3 regions of the Streptomyces sp. NPDC028907 genome follow, and region 1 is predicted to be linked to each of the others. Evidence: riboswitches for the same ligand, from Rfam matches in the RefSeq annotation. Region 1 holds a riboswitch; each other region holds the start of a gene.

Region 1 (3,820 bases):
GGCCGGACACGACGACTCGGGCCTGCTGCGGCTGGCCCCGGGGGAGTCCTTCACCACACCAGTCTTCGCCGGTCTGTGGAGCGACGGCGGCTTCGGCGGGGCGAGCCGCGCCTGGCACGCGTACCAGCGCGCGTATGTGATCCCAGACGCCGACCAGGACCGGCCGGTGCTGTTCAACTCCTGGGAGGCGACGGAGTTCGACATCTCCGAGGAACAGCAGAGTCTGCTCGCGCGGCGGGCCGCGGCCATCGGCGTCGAGCTCTTCGTCGTCGACGACGGCTGGTTCGGGACGCGTACCAGCGACCGCGCGGGCCTCGGCGACTGGACGCCCAACCCCGACCGCTTTCCGTCCGGTCTCAAGCCGCTCGCCGACTACGTGCACGCGCTCGGCATGCAGTTCGGCATCTGGGTCGAACCGGAAATGGTCAATCCGGACAGCGAGTTGTATCGCGCCCATCCCGAGTGGGCTCAGCATCAAACGGGACGAAAGCGGACGGAGTTCCGCAATCAGCTCGTACTCAATCTCGCGCGCGAGGATGTCCAGGAGTACCTCTTCGAGCGCCTCGACGGGATCCTCTCCAGCGCCCCGATCGACTATGTGAAGTGGGACTTCAACCGCTGCTTCACCGACGCCGGCTGGCCCGGCGAGCCATATCCGCAGCGACTGTGGGTCGACCATGTGCGCGCCCTGTACGGCCTGCTGGACCGGCTGCGTGCGGCCCATCCCGGTGTCGCCTTCGAGTCCTGCTCGGGCGGCGGCGGGCGGATCGACCTCGGTGTGCTGAGCCGCACGGACCAGGTGTGGACCTCGGACAACACCGACCCCCTGGACCGGCTCGCCATCCAGCACGGCTTCAGCCAGCTCCACCCGGCCCGGGCCATGGCCGCCTGGGTCACCGACAGTCCGAACGCCATGCTCAACCACCGCGCCAGCTCCCTGCGCTTCCGGTTCGTGAGCGCCATGGCCGGGGTGCTCGGGGTCGGCGGCGACCTCACCCGGTGGACCGAGGAGGAACTCGCCGAGGCCCGGGAATGGGTGACCCTCTACAAGGAGATCCGGCCGGTGGTGCAGCGCGGAGACCTGTATCGGCTGCGGGTTCCGCGGGGTGGGCTGAGCGCGGTGCAGTACTCACTCGGGGACGAAACGGTTGTTTTCGCCTGGCTCCAGGCGCAGAGCTTCGGCGAGCCCGTCCCGGCGCTGCGCTTGCGCGCCCTCGACTCGACAGCGTCGTATGAATGCCTTGAAACGGGCGAAATTCACCGAGGTGCCGTACTGGCACATCACGGACTTCGCGCAGGCTTGCGTGGCGACCTCGATGCGACGGTTATCCGACTGCGTCGCATCTAGGGTTTCTGTCCGAATTGATGCCTTCATTCCAACTCGCTCTGGAGCGAAGGAAGGTGGAGCGGCGTCACGTGAGGAGCGTCATATTCGTGACCGTGCGTCGCCCGTCATGTCCATGTAATTCACGTGCTTTTCAAGGGGTTTTGAGTCCGGCGATGCCCCGATAATTCACGCAGGGTGACGGGTATTTCCCACAAGGGATCAACAGGAACGCATTCGGACGGAACCCCTCACTTGTTCCCTTGCGTCTTCCTCGCTTACGTTCGCCACCAATCCGGACGGACGCCGAATCCTGCCGCCGACCGGATCCCGCGCAAACTCACCCGTGCACGGCAGGAGCGGGGGACCCACAGGTACAACCGCCTGTTCCGGTCTCCGGAACAGGCTTGGGGTCAAGTCGCGTCCCCACGCGGCCGGGCATCTCCAGCCCGCACCCGACAGCTCACCTCGCAGGCGCCGGAGAGGAATTCGCCATGCCCGCCAAGGGTAAGCACCGCCGCCCGAAGTCCCAGCGCTTCACCCGCTCCATCGCCGTCGCCGGAACCGGTGGAGCCGCTCTCGCTCTCCCGCTCATCGGTGCCACCGGCGCCCACGCCGCTCCCGCGCAGTCCGTTTCGGAAAAAGCCGTTCAGTCTCTTCCGGTCGCCGGGAAGAAGGCCGTCGAGAAGAAGGCCTCCGACAAGAAGGCGGGCCTGCGGACCTATTCGGTGAAGGTCGGCGATTACCTCTCGAAGATCGCCGACGAGCAGAACGTCAGCGGTGGCTGGAAGAAGCTCTACGCCGACAACCGCGAGGCCGTCGGCGACGACCCGTCGCTGATCCACCCCGGCCTGAAGCTCTCCCTCGGCGGCAAGAAGGCGACGACGAGCGCCCCCAAGTCGTCGTCCGCCCCCTCGTCTTCCGCTCCCTCGTCTTCCTCCTCCGAGTCCTCCGCCGACTCGACCGCCTCGAAGTCCTCCGCGGCGAAGAAGACCACGACCACCCAGAGCGCGGAGAACGCCGGCCCGACCAGCGGCTTCTCCGCCCCCGTCTCCGGCGCCTCGGTCGGCACCGCCTACAAGGTGGCGGGCAGCATGTGGTCCAGCGGCTACCACACCGGCGTCGACTTCGTCGCCCCCACCGGCAGCCCGCTGAAGGCGGTCGGCGCGGGCACCGTCGTCTCGGCCGGCTGGGGCGGCGCGTACGGCAACCAGGTCGTCATCCAGCTCGCCGACGGCTACTACGCCCAGTACGCCCACCTGTCCTCGCTCTCGGTCTCGAGCGGCCAGACCGTTACTGCGGGCCAGCAGATAGGCCTCTCCGGCGCGACCGGCAACGTGACCGGCCCGCACCTCCACTTCGAGATCCGCACCACGCCGGACTACGGCTCGGACCTCGACCCGGTCGCCTACCTCCGCTCCAAGGGCGTCGCCATCGGCTGACGGCGGTTCTTCGCGCAGACCACCTGCCTGACACGCGACCGAAGGCCGGACCCCGATCCCCGGGTCCGGCCTTCGGTGTGTCCTGAAGCGGGCGTCTGGGCGGGTCGGGGTGTCGACAGGGCGGGGGCTATGGGGGGAGAGTGATCTCCGACCGCTTGGAGCAAGCGCTTTCCATGGTGCCTTCCACGTCCTCACACAGCGAAGGAGTCCTTCCCGTGACGACCACGCGCAGAGCATTCGGAGTCCTGGCCGCAGGCGTCGCCCTCGGGGCGCTGGCCCCGGTCGGCGCGGCGAGTGCCGCCTCTCCCGGCCGCCGGCTGATCGCCCAGGACGACTTCTGCCACGGCCTCGGCCAGTGGGAGACCGAGCTGCAGGACGGCGGCACCGTCAGCGCCGCGCGCGGGGTGCTGGAGATCGACGTGCCGAGCGGGGCGACGGTGTGGTTCAAGAAGCGGCTCGAAGGGCCGTACGTCATCGGGTACACGGCCACCGCCGTCTCGGCCGGCGGGCCCAACGACCGTGTCTCCGACCTGAACAACTTCTGGAACGCCCTCGACGTCCGCTCCCCGGACGACCTCTTCGCCACGCCGCGGGCCGGTGCGCTGGACGAGTACGACCACCTCAAGACGTACTACTCCGGTTACGGCGCCAACTACAACACCACGACGCGACTGCGCCGCTACGTCGGCGAGGCCGGAGTCCGTCCGCTGGTCTTCGACTACACGGAGCCGCTGCTGGTGGCCAACGAGCCGAACCGGGTCCGTATCGTCTCCGACGGCTCGACCGTCCAGTGGTGGAACAACGGGCGGCTGGTCTTCGACCACGCCGACCACGAGCCGTACACCAGTGGGCACTTCGCCTTCCGGACCGTCTGGAGCCACTTCCGCGTCAGCGACTTCCGGGTATGGCGGCTGCGCCCACAACACCCCTGATCAGACGGATATTCCAGGTTTGGTGAACCCTTTGGAAGTGGCTTATCTCACCGCTCGTCAACCCTTGCCTACGGTCGCGTAGGTCACATTCGAAGGTGAATCATGTGCCGATGTGGCAGACG
Region 2 (3,820 bases), on a different contig from region 1:
GGGGCCACCTGGCCGGCCGGAAGCACGTCTGGTTCCCCTCCCTCGCCATGGCCAAGGGCACCCAGGCCCAGACGGTCAAGTTCTACGACGACGTCCCCAAGCCCACCTACTTCGGCGTCAACGGTCCCGTCGCGGTGGTCGCGGGCCTCGCCGTGATGGCCGCGACCCGCTGGCTGAGCCGCACGATGCACCCGGTGGACTGACCCGCCACAAAGCATTCGCCGCACTCGACGCATCCGACGCACTGACCCGACAGGGATCCCGCCCATACACATCCGTACGTCCTTCCCCCACGAGACGACCCATCACGACCTCCGCAACCCGCTCCGGGACGGGACCCTGCTGTACGCGCGCGTGACGCCCGCTGACGAACGAGCCCGTACCGGCGCTCCTCGAATACCTGCTGTACCGCCTGACCGACCGGCTCAAGGCGATCGTCATGGTTTGCTCGACGGACGATCGCTATGACAACGACGTGCACTGCACGGGAGGTTCCATCCTCACCGGTCGACATGCCGCCTGACCGTCGACCATGTGCGCCTTCGTCGCCCGTCCGAGGACACCGGCGTCATGTCCGAGCCCCTGCCGCGCTCCGCGTCAGCGACTCCCACCCCGTCGAAGTGGGCGAGTAGACCTGAGCGTTGAGGCGGGCGAGGGTACAGCTGAGGTTGACGTCGGACATACCGCGCGAGCAAGTCGTCGCCCGGCTCTGCGACCTGGCACCGGACGGCTCCTCGCCCCTGGTCACGCGGGGCGCTGAACCTGACTGCACGTCATGGCCGGGACGGCGTGGCGCCGCGCGAGCCGGGCGCAACCGAGGCCGTACCCCTTGAGCTGCCCGCACCCACTCGGACCGGGTCGATCCGGGTGCACCGCCCGGAGCTCGGCTGGGAGGCGACGGTGCGGATGCTCTCCGAGATCAGCTGCGATCGGCATGACCTCATCGCCTCCAACGAGGTGATCTACACAGAGGGCGAAGAAGTACTTTTCCGTCGGACACGGGAAAAACGGACTCCACGAATGGCCAGTTAAAGGCGAGTTGGAGCCATTGCCCGATTTGCCACTCTTGTGGATGCCAGTGAGTTGAGTCACGCACACCCGGCCACACACCCCGTCCGACGCACCTTCGTCTCCCCTTGTTCCACACACAAGTTGAGGCTTGGCAACCGCAAAGGATCAAGCACCCCATACGCACCAGACCATGGTCAACCGGCACGTCAGGCGGCCCCGGCACTTGTTTCGGACATGTGCTCTCGCATACGTTCCCGCTCGTCGGGCGGACGCCGAATCCTGCCGCCGCCCGTGTCATCCATCCCCGGAACTCACACACGCACGGCAGGAGCGGGGGACCCAGGTAAGTCGCCGGACCGGACGCCTTGATGGCGCACCGGCCCGGCTCGGGGTGAAGTCGCGCCACCGCTCAGCGGCGCGGCCGGGCATCTCCCGCCCGAACCCGACAGCTCACCTCGCAGGCGCCGGAGAGGAACAGCGCCATGCCCCGAGGCAAGCACCGCCGCCCCCGCACCAACCCGCTCACTCGTCGCGTCGCCATCGCAGGCACCGGCACCGCAGCCCTCGCGCTCCCGCTCCTGAGCGCGACCACCGCGAGCGCCGCCCAGCCGGCCCAGACCCCCACCGCCGCGCAGGCCAATACCCTTACGTACACCACCAAAAAGGGCGATTCGCTCTACGGCATCGCGGACCGGTACGACGCCCAGGGTGGCTGGAAGCAGCTCTACAAGGACAACCGCAAGGCCATCGGCGACAACCCCCGGCTGATCCACCCGGGCGTCGACCTGGAGGTCCGGGCGACGAAGAAGGCCGGCACCGCGAGCGCAACCGCCGACAAGGCCGCCGCACCCGCCAAGAAGTCCGCCGTCGCCCAGGCCACGCAGTCCTCGGTGAAGACATACCCGGACAACCTCGACGGCTGGATCCGCAACGCTCTGGACATCATGGGACAGAACGGGATTCCCGGATCTTACGAGGGCATCCACCGCAACATCATGCGCGAGTCGTCCGGCAACCCCCAGGCCATCAACAACTGGGACTCCAACGCGGCCGCGGGCACCCCGTCCAAGGGCCTCCTCCAGGTCATCGACCCGACCTTCGCGGCCTACCACGTGCCGGGCACCGTCTACGACCCCTTCAACCCGGTCGCGAACATCGCGGCCGCGTGCAACTACGCGGCCGCCCGGTACGGCTCGATCGACAATGTGAACGGCCCTTACTAGCCCTGAAGCAGGATCGAGTGGGCTAATTCACCCTTACTGGGCTGAATCGGTCAGGGCGCCCGCGCTGACGCCCGCGAACAACCTCTCGAGGACGACGGCGATGCCGTCGTCCTCGTTCGAGAGGGTGATCTCGTCGGCGACCGCCTTGAGTTCGGGGTGGGCGTTGGCCATCGCCACCCCGCGGGCGGCCCAGTCGAACATGGGGATGTCATTGGGCATGTCCCCGAAGGCGATGGTCTCGTGCGCGCCGAGGCCGAGATGCTCGGCGGCGAGCGCGAGACCGGTCGCCTTGGTGATGCCGCATGGCTGGAGTTCGACGGTCCCGGGCCCGGACATGGTGACCGTCGCGAGAGAGCCCACGACCGCCCGCGCCGTCGCCGCCAACTCGTCGTCGGACAGGGTGGGATGGCGCAGCAACACCTTGCTGATCGGCTCGCACCACAGGTCGTCCCGGTGCTGGACACGGACAGCGGGCAGGGTGGGGTGCGGCATCAGGTACCCGGGTTCGATGAGCGTGAGCCCGTCGACGCCGTCCTGGTCGACGGCCGCGTACACCTCCCCGACCTCGGCCTCGATCTTGCCGAGCGCGGTCTCCGCCAACTCCCGGTCCAGGGTGATCGACCACAAGAGACGGTCCGCGCCGGCGTCGTACAACTGCGCGCCCTGTCCGCACACCGCGAGCCCCCTGCTGCCCAGGACGTCGAGGAGCGGCCGCACTCTGGGCGCCGGCCGCCCCGTCACGACGAGGTGCTGAGCACCGGCCGCCGCGACCTGCGCGAGCGCGTCGAGGGAACGGTCGGAGAGCGTGTCGTCGCCTCGGAGCAGCGTCCCGTCCAGGTCAGTGGCGATGAGTGAATATGCGATGGGTGGGGCCATGATCAGAGAATACGGACAGGAAGCCCCATCGACTCGACGTGAACCGGACGGCTGCTGTGTTCACATGTGTTGACACCTGTTCCGGTTCGGATTCTGTTTCCGTGTGCACAACTTCCTTCCGCTTGTTGCGATTTCACCCCCACGTGGTCCCTCGACCCGCACCATCGCCTACGCGGGAGGGGGCCTGAGCCTCGACCGTGCGCCGCGACCTGGTGATTCGCCGGCCCCGGCGACGCGAGTTCCGTACTGCCCAAGACCGGCACCTCACCCGTAACGTGTGGCCCGACCACATGGCACGGAGCGTAAGAGAGTGAGGCAGCACCCCATGCCCCCCTTCGATCTCCCCGAGGGCGACCCCTTCGGCACGCACAACCTTCCGTATGGCGTCTTCTCCCTCCCCGGCTCGGACTCCGCACGCCGGGTCGGCGTCCGGCTCGGCGACCACGTCCTCGACGCGGGCAAGGCGGCCTACGTGCTCGGCTCGCCGTACGCCCCGCTGCTCGCCCAGGACTCCCTGAACCCGCTGCTCGCCGCGGGCCGCACCACCTGGTCCGACGTGCGCCGCGCGCTGACGGCGTGGGTGACGGTGCCGGCGCACCAGGAGGCCGTCGCGGACCTGCTGCACCCCCTGTCCTCGGTGACCCTGCACCTCCCCTTCGAGGTCGCGGACTACGTCGACTTCTACGCCTCCGAGAACCACGCCCGGAACG
Region 3 (3,820 bases), on a different contig from region 1:
AACCGCCGACCTGATCCACGAGTTCGCCTTCCCGCTCCCCATCTACGCGATCTGCGACCTGCTAGGCGTTCCCCGCGAGGACCAGGACGACTTCCGTGACTGGGCGGGCATGATGATCCGCCATCAGGGCGGCCCCAGGGGCGGGGTCGCCCGGTCCGTGAAGAAGATGCGGGGCTATCTCGCCGAGCTCATCCACCGCAAGCGCGAGGCACTCCCCGACACCCCCGCCCCCGGCGAGGACCTCATCTCCGGCCTCATCCGCGCCTCCGACCACGGCGAGCACCTCACCGAGAACGAGGCCGCGGCCATGGCCTTCATCCTGCTGTTCGCCGGCTTCGAGACGACCGTCAACCTCATCGGCAACGGCACCTACGCCCTGCTCACCCACCCCGAGCAACGCGCCCGCCTGCAGACGTCCTTGGCCGCCGAGGAGACCGGCCTCCTCGAAACCGGAGTGGAGGAACTCCTCCGCTACGACGGCCCCGTGGAACTCGCCACCTGGCGCTTCGCCACGGAGCCGCTCACCCTGGGCGGCCGGCACATCGCGCCCGGCGATCCCGTCCTCGTCGTCCTGGCCGCCGCCGACCGGGACCCGGACCGCTTCGCCGACCCCGACGTCCTCGACCTCGCCCGCCGCGACAACCAGCATCTCGGCTACGGCCACGGCATCCACTACTGCCTCGGCGCCCCGCTCGCCCGCCTGGAGGGCCAGACCGCCCTCGGCACGCTCCTCACCCGCGTCCCGGACCTCCGACTCGCCGTGGATCCGGGCGAGTTGAGATGGCGCGGCGGACTCATCATGCGCGGACTGCGCACCCTTCCGGTGGAGTTCACCCCGGTTGGGTGAGTGCGTCCCCTCGGCAAACATGACACGCGCTCTTGTCTGTGATCTTCACGTGATCTGCGCGGCATTAACTTGTGACAAGTGATCGTCTGCCGCTACGTTCACGCATCAACGTCGGCGTCCAGGTTTCACGCGCCGCGGTCACCGCTGTCTCGCGAAAGGTCCCCGCATGCTCTCCGGGAACGGTCGTCACCGTCGCCCTCGTCAGGCCCCGGCCATCCTCGTCGCGGCCGGAGTGACCGGGTCCGCCATCGCCATCCCGATGCTCGGCGCCGCGAGTGCCAGCGCCGCCGACGGCACCGTGTGGGACAAGGTGGCCGAATGCAGGAGCGGGGGATCCTGGAGCGCCGCCGACGAGAGCGCCGGCCGCTACGGCGGACTGCAACTGACCCAGGAGGACTGGGAGAGGTACGGCGGCCTCGACTACGCCCCCAGCCCCGACCTGGCTAGCCGCTCCCAGCAGATAGCCGTGGCCCAGGACCTTCTCGCGGCCCGGGGGACCAGCCCCTGGGGCACCTGCGCGGTGGTCAACGGACTCACCAAGGAATCCGGGGCCCTCGACCTCGACACCGGAGTGGAGGAGGACTCCCCCTCCGAGGTGTCCGGCTCATCCGGCTTGCTCGACTCGCTCAACTCATCCGATTCGTCCAGCTCGTCGAATTCGTCCGAGTCGTCCGGTGGGTCGAACTCGTCCGAGGCGTCGAACCAGAGCGACGACCCGTCCGGCACCCCGAGTGAATCCTCGGATGCTTCGTCCGGGCCCTCGCGGGATTCCTCCCCTTCTTCTTCCTCATCCCCTTCAGCGCCTGCGGCGGATGATTCCGCTAAGTCCGAAACGTCCCCCAGCGTAAAGGCCTCACAGTCGCCCGACCGCTCCCCGGTGGAGGCGATCGGTGGGGACAATCAGGACGATGTGGTGCAGGACGTCGGTTCCTGGAGCCTCGTCGACACCGGGGCGATCGACGCCGAGACGGCCGGCTCCGGGCGGCACCGCGGTCCCAGTGCCGACGAGGGCGAGGCCGACGGCGGTGCCGCCGAGTCCGCCAAGTCCTCCGGGCGCCACGCCTCGTACAGCGTCCGCGCCGGCGACACTCTCGCCTCCATCGCCGACTCCCTTGACCTCGACGGCGGGTGGCGCGCTCTGTACGCGGCGAACAAGGACGCCATCGGCCCTGACGCGAACCACATCTTCGCCGGTCAGACCCTGGACGTCCCTGGCGAATAACGGCTGAACAGGGCGAAATGCAGCGCCAGTTCGCGTCACTATTCGCACCTGAATGTCCGTTTTGAATGCAGTGAGAGATAGATCTCAGAAGCCCTGATCGTCTTTGTAATTCCCGGAATCGCGTGTCTACGGTCATGACCGCTCGCCACCAGTGCGAGCCCCGACAGCCGTCACGCCGAATCCTGCCGGCGGCCGTCCGGGAACAGTCGTCGCGTCAAGCGCCGTAGGCAGGAGCGGGGGACCCAAGGTTTGCGCCGGGTCCGGCAGTTGAGGCCCTTCGGGGCCGCACGGCCGGAGCCGGCTTGGGGTGAAGTCGCGCAGCAGCAGCCGAGAGGCGAGCGTGCGCGGCCGGGCAACTCAACCGGCCCGAACCCGACAGCTCACCTCGTAGGCGTCGGTGAGGGGATCTCTCCATGCTGTTTTCCAGCAAGGGCAAGCACCGTCGTCCGTCCAAGGCCGCTCGCGCCATAGCCGTCGTCGGCGTCACCGGTGCCGCCGCCGTCGCCGCCCCGCTGATGGCGGCCGGCAGCGCCTCCGCCGCCACCGCCTCCGAGTGGGACGCCGTCGCCCAGTGCGAGTCCGGCGGCAACTGGTCGATCAACACCGGCAACGGCTACTACGGCGGCCTTCAGTTCTCCGCCTCCACCTGGGCCGCGTACGGCGGCACGGCATACGCCTCCACCGCCGACCAGGCCAGCAAGGCCCAGCAGATCGAGATCGCCGAGAAGGTCCTCGCGAGTCAGGGCAAGGGTGCCTGGCCGCACTGCGGCACCGGCCTGTCGAGCGCCCCTTACAACGGCTCCGGCGCCTCGCAGAGCACCGAGACCGCCCCCCGCGCCACCGAGGAGCAGCCGGCCTCCCGCTCCGCCGAGCGCCCGGCCGCCGAGAAGAAGTCGACCAAGACCGTCACCACCCCGACCGGCAAGAAGGTCAAGAAGGGCGACGGCGAGTACAAGGTCGTCAAGGGCGACACCCTCAGCTCGATCGCCGAGGCGAAGAAGGTCAAGGGCGGCTGGGAGAAGCTGTTCAAGCTGAACAAGGACATCGTCGAGGACGCCGACCTGATCTACCCGGGTCAGCAGCTGCACCTGAAGTAATACAGGGGGACAGCTGAACCACACCGCCCTCACATCCGTGGACCTCGGAGTGAAGGTCTCGTGAGGGTCACCCCCGTCCCCGCGAACTCCCCGCCTCGGTGCGTCTTCCCCCGTACGCACCGGGGCGGGGTTTCTTGTGCCGGACCGTGTGCGTCGGCCCCTTTTGTGCCGAAGTCTTTGTTCCGTTCGGAAACAATTTACTCTCGGTTCTGTCCCACGGGGCGGTCGACCGCTGGCCGAACGCCCGGAGCCGGTTAGGCTCGTCTCGCAGTACCCACCGCGGACTGCGTACCCGCGTCACATCCCAAGAAGGAGATGCTCGTGCCGTCCATCGACGTCGTCGTAGCCCGGGAAATCCTCGACTCGCGAGGCAACCCCACCGTCGAGGTCGAGGTCGGCCTCGACGACGGCAGCACGGGTCGTGCCGCCGTTCCGTCCGGCGCCTCCACCGGCGCCTTCGAGGCCATCGAGCTCCGCGACGGCGACCAGAACCGCTACCTCGGCAAGGGTGTCGAGAAGGCCGTCCTCGCCGTCATCGAGCAGATCGGCCCGGAGCTCGTCGGCTACGACGCCACCGAGCAGCGCCTGATCGACCAGGCCATGTTCGACCTGGACGCCACCGACAACAAGGCATCCCTCGGCGCCAACGCCATC

Evidence for each region. A riboswitch is a leader RNA that binds a small molecule or an ion and turns the genes downstream of it on or off. The one in region 1 is predicted to bind cyclic di-AMP.
Region 2: it holds a riboswitch for cyclic di-AMP, as region 1 does, so the genes downstream of both, ACZ4UU_RS21335 (transglycosylase SLT domain-containing protein) here and ACZ4UU_RS18860 (M23 family metallopeptidase) in region 1, are expected to answer to the same signal.
Region 3: it holds a riboswitch for cyclic di-AMP, as region 1 does, so the genes downstream of both, ACZ4UU_RS04880 (transglycosylase family protein) here and ACZ4UU_RS18860 (M23 family metallopeptidase) in region 1, are expected to answer to the same signal.

The regions. Positions count from the first base shown of each region.
Region 1 covers NZ_JBVHVE010000005.1:638,185-642,004, forward strand. The annotation lists gene ACZ4UU_RS18855 (alpha-galactosidase) at 1-1,348, shown strand, start outside; cyclic di-AMP (ydaO/yuaA leader) riboswitch at 1,656-1,814, shown strand; gene ACZ4UU_RS18860 (M23 family metallopeptidase) at 1,819-2,766, shown strand; gene ACZ4UU_RS18865 (DUF6250 domain-containing protein) at 2,982-3,698, shown strand.
Region 2 covers NZ_JBVHVE010000006.1:489,523-493,342, forward strand. The annotation lists partial or broken gene ACZ4UU_RS21320 (peptide MFS transporter) at 1-26, shown strand, start outside; partial or broken gene ACZ4UU_RS21325 (hypothetical protein) at 268-520, shown strand; partial or broken gene ACZ4UU_RS21330 (CocE/NonD family hydrolase C-terminal non-catalytic domain-containing protein) at 642-1,032, shown strand; cyclic di-AMP (ydaO/yuaA leader) riboswitch at 1,304-1,488, shown strand; gene ACZ4UU_RS21335 (transglycosylase SLT domain-containing protein) at 1,494-2,234, shown strand; gene ACZ4UU_RS21340 (HAD family hydrolase) at 2,268-3,110, opposite strand; gene fahA (fumarylacetoacetase) at 3,436-3,820, shown strand, end outside.
Region 3 covers NZ_JBVHVE010000002.1:105,860-109,679, reverse strand. The annotation lists gene ACZ4UU_RS04890 (cytochrome P450 family protein) at 1-847, shown strand, start outside; gene ACZ4UU_RS04885 (LysM peptidoglycan-binding domain-containing protein) at 1,014-2,069, shown strand; cyclic di-AMP (ydaO/yuaA leader) riboswitch at 2,279-2,478, shown strand; gene ACZ4UU_RS04880 (transglycosylase family protein) at 2,483-3,166, shown strand; gene eno (phosphopyruvate hydratase) at 3,482-3,820, shown strand, end outside.